Regions from separate parts of the Variovorax sp. V35 genome, predicted to be linked through region 2. Evidence: riboswitches for the same ligand, from Rfam matches in the RefSeq annotation. Region 2 holds a riboswitch; the other holds the start of a gene.
What was found. Region 2 has a riboswitch for glycine ahead of gcvT (glycine cleavage system aminomethyltransferase GcvT). Riboswitches for the same ligand answer to the same signal wherever they lie in the genome.

Region 1 (6,888 bases), 2.2 Mb from region 2:
GTCAGGCCACTCGATCGCCAACGTGGGGTCGTTCCACGCAATGCAGCGCTCGTGCGCCGGTGCGTAGTAGTCCGTCGTCTTGTACAGAAAATCAGCCGACTCGCTGAGCACCAGGAAGCCGTGCGCGAGACCCGGCGGAACCCACAACTGCCGATGGTTGTCTTCCGACAGTTCACTGCCCACCCATTGCCCGAAGGTCGGCGACGACCGACGGATGTCCACCGCCACGTCGAACACCGCCCCTCGAACCACGCGCACCAGTTTTCCCTGTGGTTGCTGCACCTGATAATGGAGGCCTCGCAAGACCCCCTTGGTGGAGCGCGAGTGGTTGTCCTGAACGAAGTCGACGCGCTGGCCGACGGCTTCGTCGAAAGCCTTCTGATTGAAGCTCTCGAAGAAAAACCCGCGTGCGTCGCCGAACACCTTGGGTTCGATCAGCAACACGTCGGCGATGGCCGTCTGCGTGACCTTCATGAGCGCACACCTTCGGCCAGCAAATGACTGAGGTACTTGCCGTAGCCATTCTTCTGCAACGGTGCTGCAAGCTTGGCCAGTTGTTCGTTGTCGATGAACCCATGGCGCCACGCGATCTCTTCGGGGCAAGCGATCTTGAGCCCTTGCCGATGCTCCAGGGTCGCGATGAACTGCCCGGCCTCAAGGAGGCTTTCATGCGTGCCGGTGTCCAGCCATGCATAGCCGCGCTGCATGATCTGCACGTTGAGCCGGCCAAGATCGAGGTACGCCTGATTGACGGCCGTGATCTCGAGCTCGCCTCGTGCACTCGGCTTCACGGCCTTGGCGATGTCGATGACCTGGTTGTCGTAGAAGTACAGGCCCGTCACGGCGTAGTTGCTCTTGGGCTTGAGCGGCTTTTCCTCGATGCTGCTGGCCTTGCCTTGTGCATCGAATGCGACCACTCCATACCGCTCCGGGTCATGCACGTGGTACGCGAAAACAGTGGCTCCCGCGTCCTGCGCGTCGGCGCCGCCCAGCAGATGGGCAAAGTCATGCCCATAGAAGATGTTGTCCCCCAACACCAGCGCGCTCGGCGAGTTCCCCACGAACTTGTCGCCGATGATGAACGCCTGCGCCAGGCCATCGGGACTCGGCTGCACCGCGTACTGCAGGTTGATGCCCCACTGGCTGCCGTCGCCCAGCAGCTGCTGGAAGCGCGGCGTGTCCTGCGGCGTGCTGATGATCAGGATGTCGCGCATGCCGCCGAGCATCAGGGTGCTCAGCGGGTAATAGATCATGGGCTTGTCGTACACCGGCAGCAGTTGCTTGCTCATGGCGAGCGTGGCCGGGTGCAGGCGGGTGCCGGAGCCACCGGCAAGGATGATGCCTTTGCGTTGCGTCATGGGAGTCTTCTTCTGTGAGGGGCAGGAAAAATCAGTCGGTCAGAGCGTCTCGCGCAGCATGCGTGCCACGCCTTCCTGCCAGGGCGGCAGTCGCAGGCCGAAGGTGGTCTGCAGCTTGGTGGTGTCGAGCCGCGAGTTGTGCGGGCGCTTCGCGGGCGTCGGAAAGGCGCTGGTGGGCACGGCCTCCACGGCCTGCGGGCCGGCCTTGAGTTCGACGCCGGCCTGCTGCGCCATCTCGAGCACGAAGCGCGCGTAGCCGTGCCACGTGGTCTCGCCGCCGGCGATGGCGTGGTACAGCCCGGCCTTGGTCGGGTCTTGCAAGGTGGCGCGGATGGCGTGCGCAGTGATGTCGGCCAGCAACTCAGCCCCGGTGGGGGCGCCGAACTGGTCGTCGATGACCGTGAGCTTGTCGCGCTCCTTGGCCAGGCGCAGCATGGTCTTGGCGAAGTTGCCGCCGCGTGCGGCGTACACCCAGCTGGTGCGAAAGATCAGGTGCTTCGCGCAATGCTGCGCCACCAGCTGCTCGCCTTCGAGCTTGGTCTGGCCGTACACGCTGAGCGGGCCGGTCGCGTCTTCCTCTTTCCAGGGCCTAGTGCCGCTGCCGTCGAAGACGTAGTCGGTGGAGTAATGCACCATCAGCGCGCCGATCTGCTGCGCCGCCTCGGCCACCACGCCGGGCGAGGTGGCGTTGAGCTTGCGCGCGAAGTCGGGCTCGCTCTCGGCCTTGTCGACGGCGGTGTGCGCGGCGGCATTGACGATGACGTCGGGGCGCACCGCCAGCACGGTTGCAGCCAGCTGCTCGGGACGGCTGAAGTCGGCGTGGAAGTCGGTGCTGTCGAAGTCCAGTGCGACCACTTCGCCGAGCGGCGCGAGGCTGCGCTGCAGCTCCCAGCCGACCTGTCCACCTTTGCCGAGCAGCAGCAACTTCATGCGGAAGCCTTTGCGGGTGCGGCGTCGTACTGCTTCTCGACCCATTCGCGGTACGCGCCGCTTTGCACGTTGCGCACCCACTCGCCATTGGCGAGGTACCACTGGACGGTCTTGCGGATGCCGGTGTCGAAGGTCTCGGCGGGCTTCCAGCCGAGTTCGGCCTCGAGCTTGCGTGCATCGATGGCGTAGCGGCGGTCGTGGCCCGGGCGGTCCGTGACGTAGGTGATCTGTTCCTTGTACGGCTTGCCGTCGGCGCGGGGGCTCAGTTCGTCGAGCAGCGCGCACACGGTGTTGACGATCTCGATGTTGGGCTTCTCGTTCCAGCCGCCGACGTTGTAGGTCTCGCCGAGCTTGCCGGCCTCGAGCACGCGGCGGATGGCGCTGCAGTGGTCCTTCACGTAGAGCCAGTCGCGCACCTGCATGCCGTCGCCGTACACGGGCAGGTTCTTGCCGGCCAATGCGTTGACGATCATCAGCGGGATCAGCTTCTCGGGGAAGTGGAACGGGCCGTAGTTGTTCGAGCAGTTGGTGGTGACCACCGGCAGGCCGTAGGTGTGGTGCCAGGCGCGCACGAGGTGGTCGCTGGCGGCCTTGCTGGCCGAGTACGGGCTGTTGGGCTCGTACTTGTTCTCTTCGGTGAAGGCCGGGTCGGTCTTGGAGAGCGAGCCGTAGACCTCGTCGGTCGACACGTGCAGGAAGCGGAAGGCGGCCTTCTGGTCGGCCGGCAAGGCGTTCCAGTAGCCGCGCACCGATTCGAGCAGGCGGAAAGTGCCGAGCACGTTGGTCTGCACGAAGTCTTCCGGACCGTGGATCGAACGATCCACGTGCGATTCCGCGGCAAAGTTCACGACGGCACGGGGTTTGTGCTCGGCCAGCAGGCGATCGAGCAGCGCGCTGTCGCCGATGTCGCCTTGCACGAAGACATGGTTCGCGTTGCCTTTGAGCGACGCCAGGGTCTCGAGGTTGCCTGCGTAGGTCAGCTTGTCGAGGTTCACGACGGGCTCGTTGCCCTGCGCGATCCAGTCGAGCACGAAATTGGCGCCAATGAAGCCTGCGCCGCCGGTAACCAGGATCATGGAGTCCCCTGCATGTAGAAAAAAGTTTGCTTTACCAAAAATCAACATTCAATTATCCCATCGGTGTGAAGTGCCGATGTACAGGGCTTGGCCGGCTTGCGGGGCCCGCCTACAATCGCCAACAATTGCAGGAGAGCGGGCCTCCACGGAGGCCCTACCGAAGGCGCAAACTCCCATAAACGCTCAGGTCGGCCCGACGAAATTCCAGGCAACGCCCAGGAACTTCGGCAAGGGGTCAGTACTGCACTCATCGATACGGCCGTCTGGAGAGCCGCCACGCCATGTGGCGCACCGAAGGAGCAAACCCGCTGCGGGTGCAGCAGGGTGAATCTCTCAGGTACCGAGGACAGGGGGAGCGGCAACTTGGACATCGGTCGTCCGGTTGCTTGCTATTTTTTCAATAGCACTCCACGCCCGCCGTTCAAGCGCTGCAAACTCAAAGGTACTTGCAATGCGTGTGATCGTTCTTGGCGCCGGCCTGCTCGGCGTGACTTCGGCCTACTACCTCCAGCAACTCGGCCACGAGGTGACCGTGATCGACCGGCAGGCCACCCCGGCCGCCGAAACCAGCTTCGCCAACGGCGGCCAGATCTCGGTCAGCCATGCCGAACCGTGGGCCAATCCGAGCGCGCCGCTGAAGGTGCTGCAATGGCTCGGCAAGGAAGACGCGCCGCTGCTCTTTCGCATCCGCGCCGACATGCGCCAATGGCTCTGGGGCCTGCAGTTCCTGCGCGAATGCACCCCCGCGCGCACCCGCCACAACATCGAACAGATCGTTCGTCTCGGTACATACAGCCGGGAAATGTTGCAGCAATTGCGTCGAGACACCGGCCTGAACTATGACCAGCGCACGCAAGGCATCCTGCACTTCTACACGACGCAAAAAGAATTCGACGGCGCCCTCGCGCCCGCCGAGCAGATGCGCGCCCTGGGCTGCGAGCGGCTGGTCATCTCCGCCGACGAGGCCATCAAGATCGAACCCGCCCTCGCCCACATCCGCCCCCAACTCGCCGGCGCCACGTACACCGCCGAAGACGAATCGGGCGACGCCAACCGCTTCGCGCGCGAACTCGTGAAGCTGGCCGAGGCGGCCGGCGTGAAGTTCCTCATGAGCCACACGGTGACCGCGCTGCGCGAAGCCGGCGGCAGCATCGACCACGTCGAGGCGACCGACAACGAAGGCCGCTTCCAGCGCATCCGCGGCGATGCCTTCGTGCTCGCGATGGGTTCGCTGAGTCCGTTGTACGCCGCGCCGCTGGGCATCCGCCTGCCGATCTACCCCGCCAAGGGCTACTCGGTGACGCTGCCCGTGAAGGACGCGTCGAAGGCGCACCAGGTCTCGCTGACCGACGACGAATACAAGCTGGTGTTCTCGCGCTACACCTCCGAATCGGGCGACCGCCTGCGCATCGCCGGCACGGCCGAGCTCAACGGCTACGACCGCGACCTGAACCGCGTGCGTTGCGAAGCCATCGTGCGGCGCGTCGAGGAGCTCTTCCCCGGCGCCGGCGACACCGAGCGCGCGCAGTTCTGGACCGGCCTGCGCCCGGCCACGCCGAGCAACGTGCCGCTGATCGGCAAGACCAAGCTGCCGAACCTGTTCCTCAACACCGGCCACGGCACGCTCGGCTGGACGCACGCCTGCGGCTCGGGCAAGTCGATCGCGCGCATCGTGAGCGGGCTGGCGCCCGAGGTCGATTTCGCGTTCGCCGGCATGCCGGCGCCCGCGCCGCGCGCCGTGCAGCCCGCACTGGGCTGACACGCCACGCGCCCCGGGTCATGCCTTGAACGTGACACAGGGCTTGAGCCGCACGGCGCAGCGGATGAGCCCCGCGCTTTCCTGCGCCTCGATCACCACGCCGATCGGCTTGTAGGCCTGCGGCGCCTCCTCGATGCGGCGCTCTTCGCGCAGCGTCACGCATTGCCAGCTGGCTTCGGTGTCGCCGGGCGCAGGCCGCATCGCGCGCACTTCCTGCCGACGCATGCGCCGGCCGGCACCATGGCTGCACGACCACAGCCAGTCCTCATGCCCCAGCCCGGTCGCAAGGTACGAGTGATCGCCCATCGACCCGGGAATCAGCGCGAGGTCGCCCGCATGCGCCGGCGTCGCGCCCTTGCGATGGATGTTCATGCCGTGCTCGCGCAGCACCACGTTGTGCGGCACGTCGACCACCAGCGTCGACGCCGTGGCGCCCAGCAGCTCGGCGAAGTCCTTGCGCACCAGCTCGGCCAGCACGACCCGGTTGGCCCACGCATAGCGCGCGGCCACGCCCATGGCTTCGAGGTACTCCTGCGCCAGCGGCCCGGCCAGCCCGTACAGCCCGCTCTTCGGATGGCGCAGGCCCTGCGGCCATTCAGCCCGCGCGCGGCCCATCCAGCGGCCGCCGACATGGAACCCGATGTCGCGCGAGCCGCTGTGGATCATCACCACGACTTCGCCGGCCTTGAGCCCCGCGCGGTAGGCCGCGTGCCGGTCCATCACCTGGTCGACCACCTGCAGCTCGACGAAGTGGTTGCCGCTGCCCGGCGTGCCGAGGCACGGGTCGCGAAACACCTCGTGGCGCGCGCCGGTGTAGGCCGGCGGTGCGTGCCGCGACTGACCGCCGAAGCTCGCCAGGCCGATGCACGCGCCGATCTCGGCCTGCAGCCGGTCGCGGTCGCAGGCCGCCCAGAGCCCGTCGTTGCGCACGGCGTCCAAGAACGCCGCCGGCCCTTCGTCGAACAGCGCGCGAAACGCCGCCGTGTGCACCGGCACGTCGCGCCCGTTGTCGAGCAGGCTGCGCGTGAGCCGCGCGAGCAGCTGCGTCTTGTGCGGCGCCACCTGGTCCAGCGTGAGGCCGGTGGTCAGCAGGCGCATGCCGCAGTTGATGTCGGTGCCGACCGCGGCGGGGATCACGAAGTCGCCATCGGTCGCGACGACGCTGCCCACCGGCGCGACCGAGCCCGGATGGAAGTCCGGCGTCGCGCAGGCCTTGCACACGCCGTGCGCGCCGTCGGGCGAGCGCACGCTGGCGAAGGCCAGCAGCTGGTTCACGGCTTTTTCTTCCAGCGGCAGGCTCTGCGGCAGAAGCACGGTCGCCTGCGCGGCTTCGTTGCGCAGGTGATAGATGCCGTCGCGGTAGTCGACGGCGATGTGGGCGCGCGAAAAGGCGCGCTGGAGTCTCGAAAAATGACTGTGGGTAGGGCTGCCCATGGCTGCAATTCCATTCGGGGAAACCGTGTCGGTTTCCGGGCCCCGTCACATCGCGTGGCGGGGCGAAAGAGATCGACCGCGTGCCTCGGGGCGCGCGGATCACTCTTTCTTGCAGCAGCAGAGATTCAAGAAAGCGGGCGGATTCTAGCGACGCGAAGCGCCTGCGAAAACAACGCGCAGGCGCGCGCGTCGTTTTTTCCCGTCAGTCAGCCAGTCAGTCAGTCCGGCGCAGTGAACACCGTCAGCACGCCGGTGTAGCCGTACAGGTGATGGCGCGCGATCTCGCCGGCGGCGAAGAAGCCGACCAGCGGCACGTCGCCCAGCGCATGCC
Region 2 (6,888 bases):
GGCGAGGAATTCTTCGGCGTTCTCTAGTTCTTGCAAAGAGGGAAGGGCGGGAATCGGCATGGCGGTGAAGGCTCGGGGAGAAGGAACGAAGGTGCGAGGAAGCTGCTGTTCAGCGGATCAGGATTCGGCGGCGAACTTGTCGTAGCTGGCGGCGTCGAGCAGGGCGTCGAGCTGCGCGGGCTCGCTCAGCTTGACCTTGAAGAACCAGCCGGCGGCCAGCGGGTCGCTGTTGGCCAGCGACGGGTCGGCGCGCAGCGCTTCGTTCACTTCGGTGATCTCGCCCGACACGGGCATGAACACATCGGCGGCGGCCTTCACCGACTCGACCACACCGGCGACCTCGCCTTGCGCGAAGGTCTTGCCCACTTCAGGCAGGTCGACGAACACCACGTCGCCCAGCGCGTCCTGCGCATGCACGGTGATGCCGACGGTGGCGGCGCCGCCTTCGGCCGCCACCCATTCGTGGTCCTTGGTGTATTTGATGCTCATGAAAAAACTCCTCGTGGAAAAAATGGAATCGGGGTGCAGAGCCTAGCCGGGTCTGCGGTGTTCAGTGTCGGTCAGCCGCGGTAGTAGCGCGTCGGAACGAAGGGCATGGTCGAGACTTCCATCGGCACCGGCTTGCCGCGCACGATGGCCTGCACGCGCGTGCCGGGCTCGGCAAAGGCGGCGGCCACGTAGCCCATGGCCACGCAGCGGTCGGCCGTGGGGCCGAGCAGGCCGCTGGTGACGGCGCCGATGTCGTGGCCTTCGAGCGACTGCAGCAGCGTGCCGTCGCGCACCGGAATGCGTTCGAGCGCCACGAGGCCGACGCGCTTGCGCGTGAGCGTCTTGTGGTCGGTGTGGCCGGCAGCGCCCGAGGCGACGGCGGCCAGCTGGGCCAGCACCTTGGCCGCGCCCGGAAAGCCGCCTTCGCGCGCACCGCCGGCGCGGCGCACCTTCTGGATCGCCCAGTTGAGGGAGGCTTCGACCGGGGTGGTGGTGGTGTCGATGTCGTTGCCGTACAGGCACAGGCCGGCTTCGAGCCGCAGCGAGTTGCGCGCGCCCAGGCCGACGGGCTTCACTTCGGGCTGGGCCAGCAGCAGGCGGGCGAGGGCGTCGGCGTCCTTTGCGGCCACCGAGATCTCGAAGCCGTCTTCGCCGGTGTAGCCGCTGCGGGTGACGAAGGCCGCGACGCCGCCGATCTGCACCGCGCCGCCGGTCATGAACACGAAGCGCTCGATGCCGGGCGACAGGCGCGCCAGCGTGGCGGCCGCCTGCGGGCCTTGCAGCGCCAGCAGCGCGTGGTCGGGCAGGGGCTGCACCTGGCAGCGCGCGCCGATCCTGGCCTGGATGTGGGCGATGTCGGCCACCTTGCAGGCGCCGTTCACGATCACGAAGAGCGAGCCATTGCCTTCGTTGAAGAACATCAGGTCGTCGAGGATGCCGCCCTCGTCGTTCAGCAGCAGGCCGTAGCGCTGCTTGCCGGCGGGCAGGTCGATCACGTCGACGGGCATCAGGGCTTCGAAAGCGGCGGCGGCATCGGGGCCGACGAGGCGCAGCTGGCCCATGTGCGAGATGTCGAACAGGCCGGCCGCATCGCGCGTGTGCTTGTGCTCGGCCATGAGGCCGGCGGGGTACTGCACGGGCATGGAGTAGCCGGCGAAGGGCACCATGCGGGCGCCGAGCTCCACGTGGAGGTCGTACAGCGGTGTCTTGAGAAGTTGGGCGTCGGAAGCGGAGGAAGCAGCCACGGGGCACTCCAAAGGGGCAGTCGAAATCCATGGCTGCAACGCCACGGGCCACCCCTGCTGTCCGCTTTACCTGAGAGATTCGCCCCACGATCGGGGTTTGCTCCTTCGGTGGGCCGCGTGCAATGCCACGGCCTCTCTCCAGCAAGGAAACGCCGGTGGTTGCCGGCGTCTTGTCAGTCCTTTTGCCTGAGCGTTCGGGGAACCCCTGCGCCTTCGGCGGCCCCGTCGCGCGGGGCTCTCTCCTGACCCGGCGAGTGTAGTGGATCGCGGGGCCGGGGCTGGCGGCTCAGTGCACGGTTTCCGCCGGCGGCAGCAGCTTGTCGATGCGCTCGCGCAGCGAGTCGGCGCGCTCGGGGCCGGCGGCCTTCTCGATCTCGGAGAGCATCAGCGCGGCGATGGTCAGCATGGCCTCGCGGTCGCGGGCCTCGCGCAGGGCGTCGCGCATCTGGTTGGCGAAGCGCGGGTCGCGGCGCACGAACATGCGCTCGCAGATGTCGAACAGGAACATGCGCGTGGTGGCCAGCGAGCGCTTGCCGTCGAAGCTGTCGGCCGAGGTGGCGACCTGGATCGGCTCGGCGGCGGGGACGGGCGTGGGGGCCGGTGCGGGCGGTGGCGCGACCGGGCGCGCGACCTGCAGGTAGCCGCGCTGCATCAGCCCCTGGATCGCCTGCTCGGCCTCGACGCGGCTGGGGAACAGCGGGCTGAAGTCGGTCAGCGAGCGCCGGCCGTCGGCCATGAGCAGCAGGGCGCGCTCACGCTGGCTGAGCGTGCGCTGCCCGGCCTGGAGTTCGTCGCGTGCCTTCTCGGTCTTGGTGGGGAACATGGCGGCCACAGCTTTCGGAGGTCGAAGGCTGCAGCATCGTTGCAAGTGGTGACATCTTCGTGAACCATTTGCCTTACAGGGACAAGGCGGCGCGCGTCAGTTGCCCGCGCTCTCCTTGCGGATCAGCCAGCGCGGGCCCACGCGCTGCAGCTCGAGGGTCTTGCGGTCGGTCTCGGTGAGCGCGTCGGCGCTGTAGACCTGCCGGAACTGCGCGCTGGCCGAGGTGCCCTGAACGCTGATCACCAGCCCCTCGATGCCCACGCTGATGCGCGACTTGCCCGTGATGCGGGCGCGCCGGTCGGCCTCCCAGCGCTCGCGGGTCTGGCCGCGCGCGGGGGTGAAGTCGCTCGCGTAGGCCGCGAGGTAGCGCTCCACGTCGCGCGCGGACCAGGCGGCGGCCCAGGCGCGCACGGCGCTTTCCACTTCGGCGAGGTGGGTGACGGGATTGGTGGGATTGGCGGGGGCGGCTGCTGGTGCAACGGCTGCAACGGGCGCGGCGGCCGGCGTGGCCGCGATACCGGCGGTGGCCAGCAAGCCGGCAGCGACAAGGCTGCTGCCCTGGGCGACGATTCGGTGCATGGCGTCCTTCTCTTTCCTTCTTCTTGTCTGTCAGGCTCGACGTCGAAGCTTGCGTCGATTCTGGCAGTGAAAGAGGAGGCGTGCGGCGTTGAATCGCCCACGGATTTCGGTGGTCCGTGGTTCAGGGCGCGTCCATAGGACACCGGGAGCGCGGGGCAGGGCTCAGGCCGCCGCAGCCTCGCCCGCCATCACCTGCACCGTCCGATTGCGAAGCCGCAAGGCCAGCACGGTTGCGACGCACAGCACGCACAACACCACCGTGAGCGTGACGCCGAGTCCGCGCGCATCCGACAGCAGGCCGAACAGGGGCGACACCAGTCCGCCGACCGAGAGCGCGAGGCCGAGCGTGATGCCGCTGGCGGTCGCCGGGTTGCGCGGCAGGTAGTCCTGCGCGAGCGTCACCTGCGCGGCGAAGGGCAGGAACATGCTCATGCCGAGCCACGCCGTGCAGGCCAGCGCCGCGCCGGGCGTGGAGGCGAGCACGAGGCCCGCCATGGCCGGCAGCGCGAGCAGGTAGCCGCAGCGGATCGTGCCCATGCGCCCGATGCGGTCGCCGAGCCAGCCGCCGGCCAGCGTGCCCACGGCCCCTGCGGCGGTGAAGGCGGTGAGCGCCGCGGCGCCCTGGAAGGTGCTGCCGTGCAGGTCGCGCGTGATGCGCAGCGAGAGCATCGACAGCACCGTGACGTAGGGGATCGACCAGCCCACGATGGTCGCCACCAGCAGGCTGAAGGCGCGCCAGTCGTTGTGCGGCTTCAGCACCTGGGCGCGGGCCTGCGCGGCGCGCGCCGCCGCGGCTGCCGCGTTGCTGGCGACTGCACCGCGCCGCGCGTTGGCCGCGACCCACACCACGCCCATCGCCAGCGCGGGAATGCCCAGCAGGTAGCTGCGCGACAGGCTGCCGCCACCGACCACCGTGGCCGCCAGCACCGGCGCGAACGAGGCGCCGATGGTGCCGCCCACCGAGAACACGCTCATCGCCTTCTGCGAGGCGCCGCCGGCCGCGCGCGCGGCCACGGTGGCGGGCGGGTGGTAGGCCGCGATGCCCAGCCCGCACAGCGCGACCGCGATCCAGGTCAGCAGATAGCTCTGGCTCAGGCCCGCCAGCACCACGCCCAGCGCCGCCAACAGGAAGCCCACGGGCACCAGCCAGGCGCGCGGGTGGCGGTCGGCGTACAGGCCGAACAGCGGCTGCACCACGCTCGACAGCCCGGTGGCCGCCAGCATCAGGCCGCTCACGGCCGTGTAGCTGTAGCCGCGCTCCAGCACCATGAAGGGCAGCAGCGCGGGCACGAGGCCCTGGTAGAGGTCGTTGACGGCATGGGTGCCGGTGAGCAGCCCGAGTCGGCGCGTGTTCATGCGATGGCTTCTTTCTTCGATGTCCGGTTTGAGAAAAAGGGAGGAAAAGCCATCGTAGGAAGACACGGAAAGATGTTCTCGCTATGAATGTGCAAACATCGTCGTGAAATGGACAAACTGAATCTGCGCCCCGACGAGGGCGAATCGACCCCGCGCGCCGTGGCCGTGCTGGCCACCGATCCGGCGGGCGACGCCTTCATTCCGCCGCATGCGCACCGGCGCGGGCAGCTCATTCATGCGATTTCGGGCGTGATGATGGTCGGCGCCGCAGCCGGCAGCTGGGTGGTGCCGCCGGGGCGCGGCGTCTGGGTGCCGCCGGGCATGACGCACCAGATCCGCATGGCGGGCGAGGTGAAGATGCGCACCGTCTTCGTCGAGCCCGGCACGCGCGCCGACCTGGGCGCCGACTGCCGCGTGATCCATGTGGGCGCGTTGCTGCGCGAGCTGATCGTGGCGGCCGTGTCGCTGCCGCTGGACTACCCGCCGGGCGGGCGCGACGAGCGCGTGATGGAGCTGATCCTCGACGAGATCGAGGCCGCGCCCGCGCTGTCGCTGCATGTGCCGATGCCGCGCCATGCGCGCCTGGCCTCGCTGTGCGAGGCGCTGATCCGCGACCCCGCGCAGCCCGCCACGCTCGACGGCTGGGCCGCGCGGCTGCACATGAACGCGCGCACGCTGGCGAGGCTGTTCGAACGCGAAACTGGCATGACCTTCGGCGCGTGGTGCCGTCAGGCGCGGCTGCTGCTGAGCCTGCCGCGGCTGGCCGCGGGCGCGTCGATCCTGGAGGTGGCGCTGGCGCACGGCTACGAGAGCCCGAGCGCCTTCACCGCGATGTTCCGCCGCACGCTCGGCGTGCCGCCGAGCCAGTACCTTCACCCGCCGGCCTGAGGCGAGTGCAGGCGCGGACGGGGGCGGCCTGCGCCGCTACTTGAACCCGAGCGCGCGCGGCAGCCAGGTGCTCAGCATCGGCACGAAGGTCAGCAGCATCAGCACCGCGCCGTGCGCCCACAGGAAGGGCACCAGTTCCTTCACCAGCGCCGACATCGGCACCTTCGACACGTTGCAGGTCACGAACAGCAGCCCGCCCACCGGCGGCGTGATCATGCCCAGCGTGAGGTTGAAGATCACGATCATCGCGAAGTGCACCGGGTCGACGCCCAGCTTGATCGCCACGGGCGCAAGGATCGGCGCCAGCACCATCACGCCCGGCAGCGGCTCGATGAAGATGCCGAACAGGAGCAGGAACACGTTGACGATGATCAGGAACATCCACGGCGAGAGGTTCATGCTGATGAGCCATTCGGCCATCTGCTGCGGAATGCCCTCGATGGTCAGCACCCAGGCGAACGAGGCCGACAGCCCGATGATGATCAGCACCGACGCCGACAGCAGCGCCGAGCGCGACAGGATGTCGGGCAGCATCTTCCACTCGAGCGTGCGGTAGATGAACTTGCCGCACACCAGCGCGTAGAACACCGCCACCACCGAAGCCTCGGTGGGCGTGAACCAGCCGGCGCGCATGCCGCCCAGGATCACCACCGGCAGCAGGATCGCAGGAATCGCCTTCCACGTCGTGATGAGAATCTCGCGCAGCGGCGGCGTCTGGCCGTCGCCCTTGTAGTTGCGCTTCTTCGACACGTAGAAGTTCACCACGCACATCGCCACCGCGATCAGGATGCCCGGCACGATGCCGGCCACGAACAGCTGGCCGACCGACACGGTCTCGTCCTGCAGCGCGTAGATGATCATGATGATCGAGGGCGGAATGATCGGTCCCACGATGGCCGTGGAGGCCGTCAGCGCCGCCGCGTACGAGCGGTCGTAGCCGGCCTTGTCCATCATCTTGATGAGCATCGAGCCGGGGCCGGCCGCGTCGGCCAGCGCCGAGCCCGAGATGCCCGAGAAGAAGGTCAGCGACACGACGTTGGTGTAGCCCAGCCCGCCACGGCGGTGGCCGACGAACTGGCCCGCGAAGCGCAGCAGCACCTCGGTGAGCGAGCCGCCGCTCATGAGCTCGGCGGCCAGGATGAAGAAGGGCACGGCCATCAGCGGAAAGCTGTCGATGCCGGTGAAGGTTTCCTTCAGCAGCACCATCAGCGGGTAGCTTTCCGCGAGGATCAGGGTGGCGGCCGTGGCCAGGCCGAGCGCGAAGGCCACGGGCACGCCGATGGCCAGGAACACGCAGGCGGAGACGATCAGGACAATGCTGGCATCCATGGTCTGCTCCTTACAGCGAGGCCGACGCGTTGGCGTCGAAATGCGCGTCCGACGCGAACTCGCGGTTCAGCACGTAGCCGCGCACCACCAGCAGCCAGTGCACGATCAGCAGCACGCCGCCGATCAGCATCGCGCTGTAGATGTAGGCGAACGGAATCTGCGTCACGGCCGTGAGCTGGA

Region 1: another riboswitch for glycine. It lies ahead of ACAM42_RS03675 (D-amino acid dehydrogenase); the one in region 2 lies ahead of gcvT (glycine cleavage system aminomethyltransferase GcvT).

What each region holds. Positions count from the first base shown of each region.
Region 1 is NZ_AP028666.1:815,202-822,089, reverse strand. It holds gene rfbC (dTDP-4-dehydrorhamnose 3,5-epimerase) at 1-474, opposite strand, end outside; gene rfbA (glucose-1-phosphate thymidylyltransferase RfbA) at 471-1,358, opposite strand; gene rfbD (dTDP-4-dehydrorhamnose reductase) at 1,398-2,288, opposite strand; gene rfbB (dTDP-glucose 4,6-dehydratase) at 2,285-3,364, opposite strand; glycine riboswitch at 3,483-3,573, shown strand; glycine riboswitch at 3,618-3,724, shown strand; gene ACAM42_RS03675 (D-amino acid dehydrogenase) at 3,816-5,123, shown strand; gene ACAM42_RS03670 (RtcB family protein) at 5,142-6,557, opposite strand; gene ACAM42_RS03665 (FIST C-terminal domain-containing protein) at 6,776-6,888, opposite strand, start outside.
Region 2 is NZ_AP028666.1:2,983,315-2,990,202, forward strand. It holds gene gcvP (aminomethyl-transferring glycine dehydrogenase) at 1-60, opposite strand, end outside; gene gcvH (glycine cleavage system protein GcvH) at 118-489, opposite strand; gene gcvT (glycine cleavage system aminomethyltransferase GcvT) at 561-1,733, opposite strand; glycine riboswitch at 1,781-1,885, opposite strand; glycine riboswitch at 1,902-1,988, opposite strand; gene ACAM42_RS13815 (hypothetical protein) at 2,020-2,556, opposite strand; gene ACAM42_RS13820 (hypothetical protein) at 2,653-3,135, opposite strand; gene ACAM42_RS13825 (MFS transporter) at 3,298-4,491, opposite strand; gene ACAM42_RS13830 (helix-turn-helix transcriptional regulator) at 4,600-5,379, shown strand; gene ACAM42_RS13835 (TRAP transporter large permease) at 5,416-6,708, opposite strand; gene ACAM42_RS13840 (TRAP transporter small permease) at 6,719-6,888, opposite strand, start outside.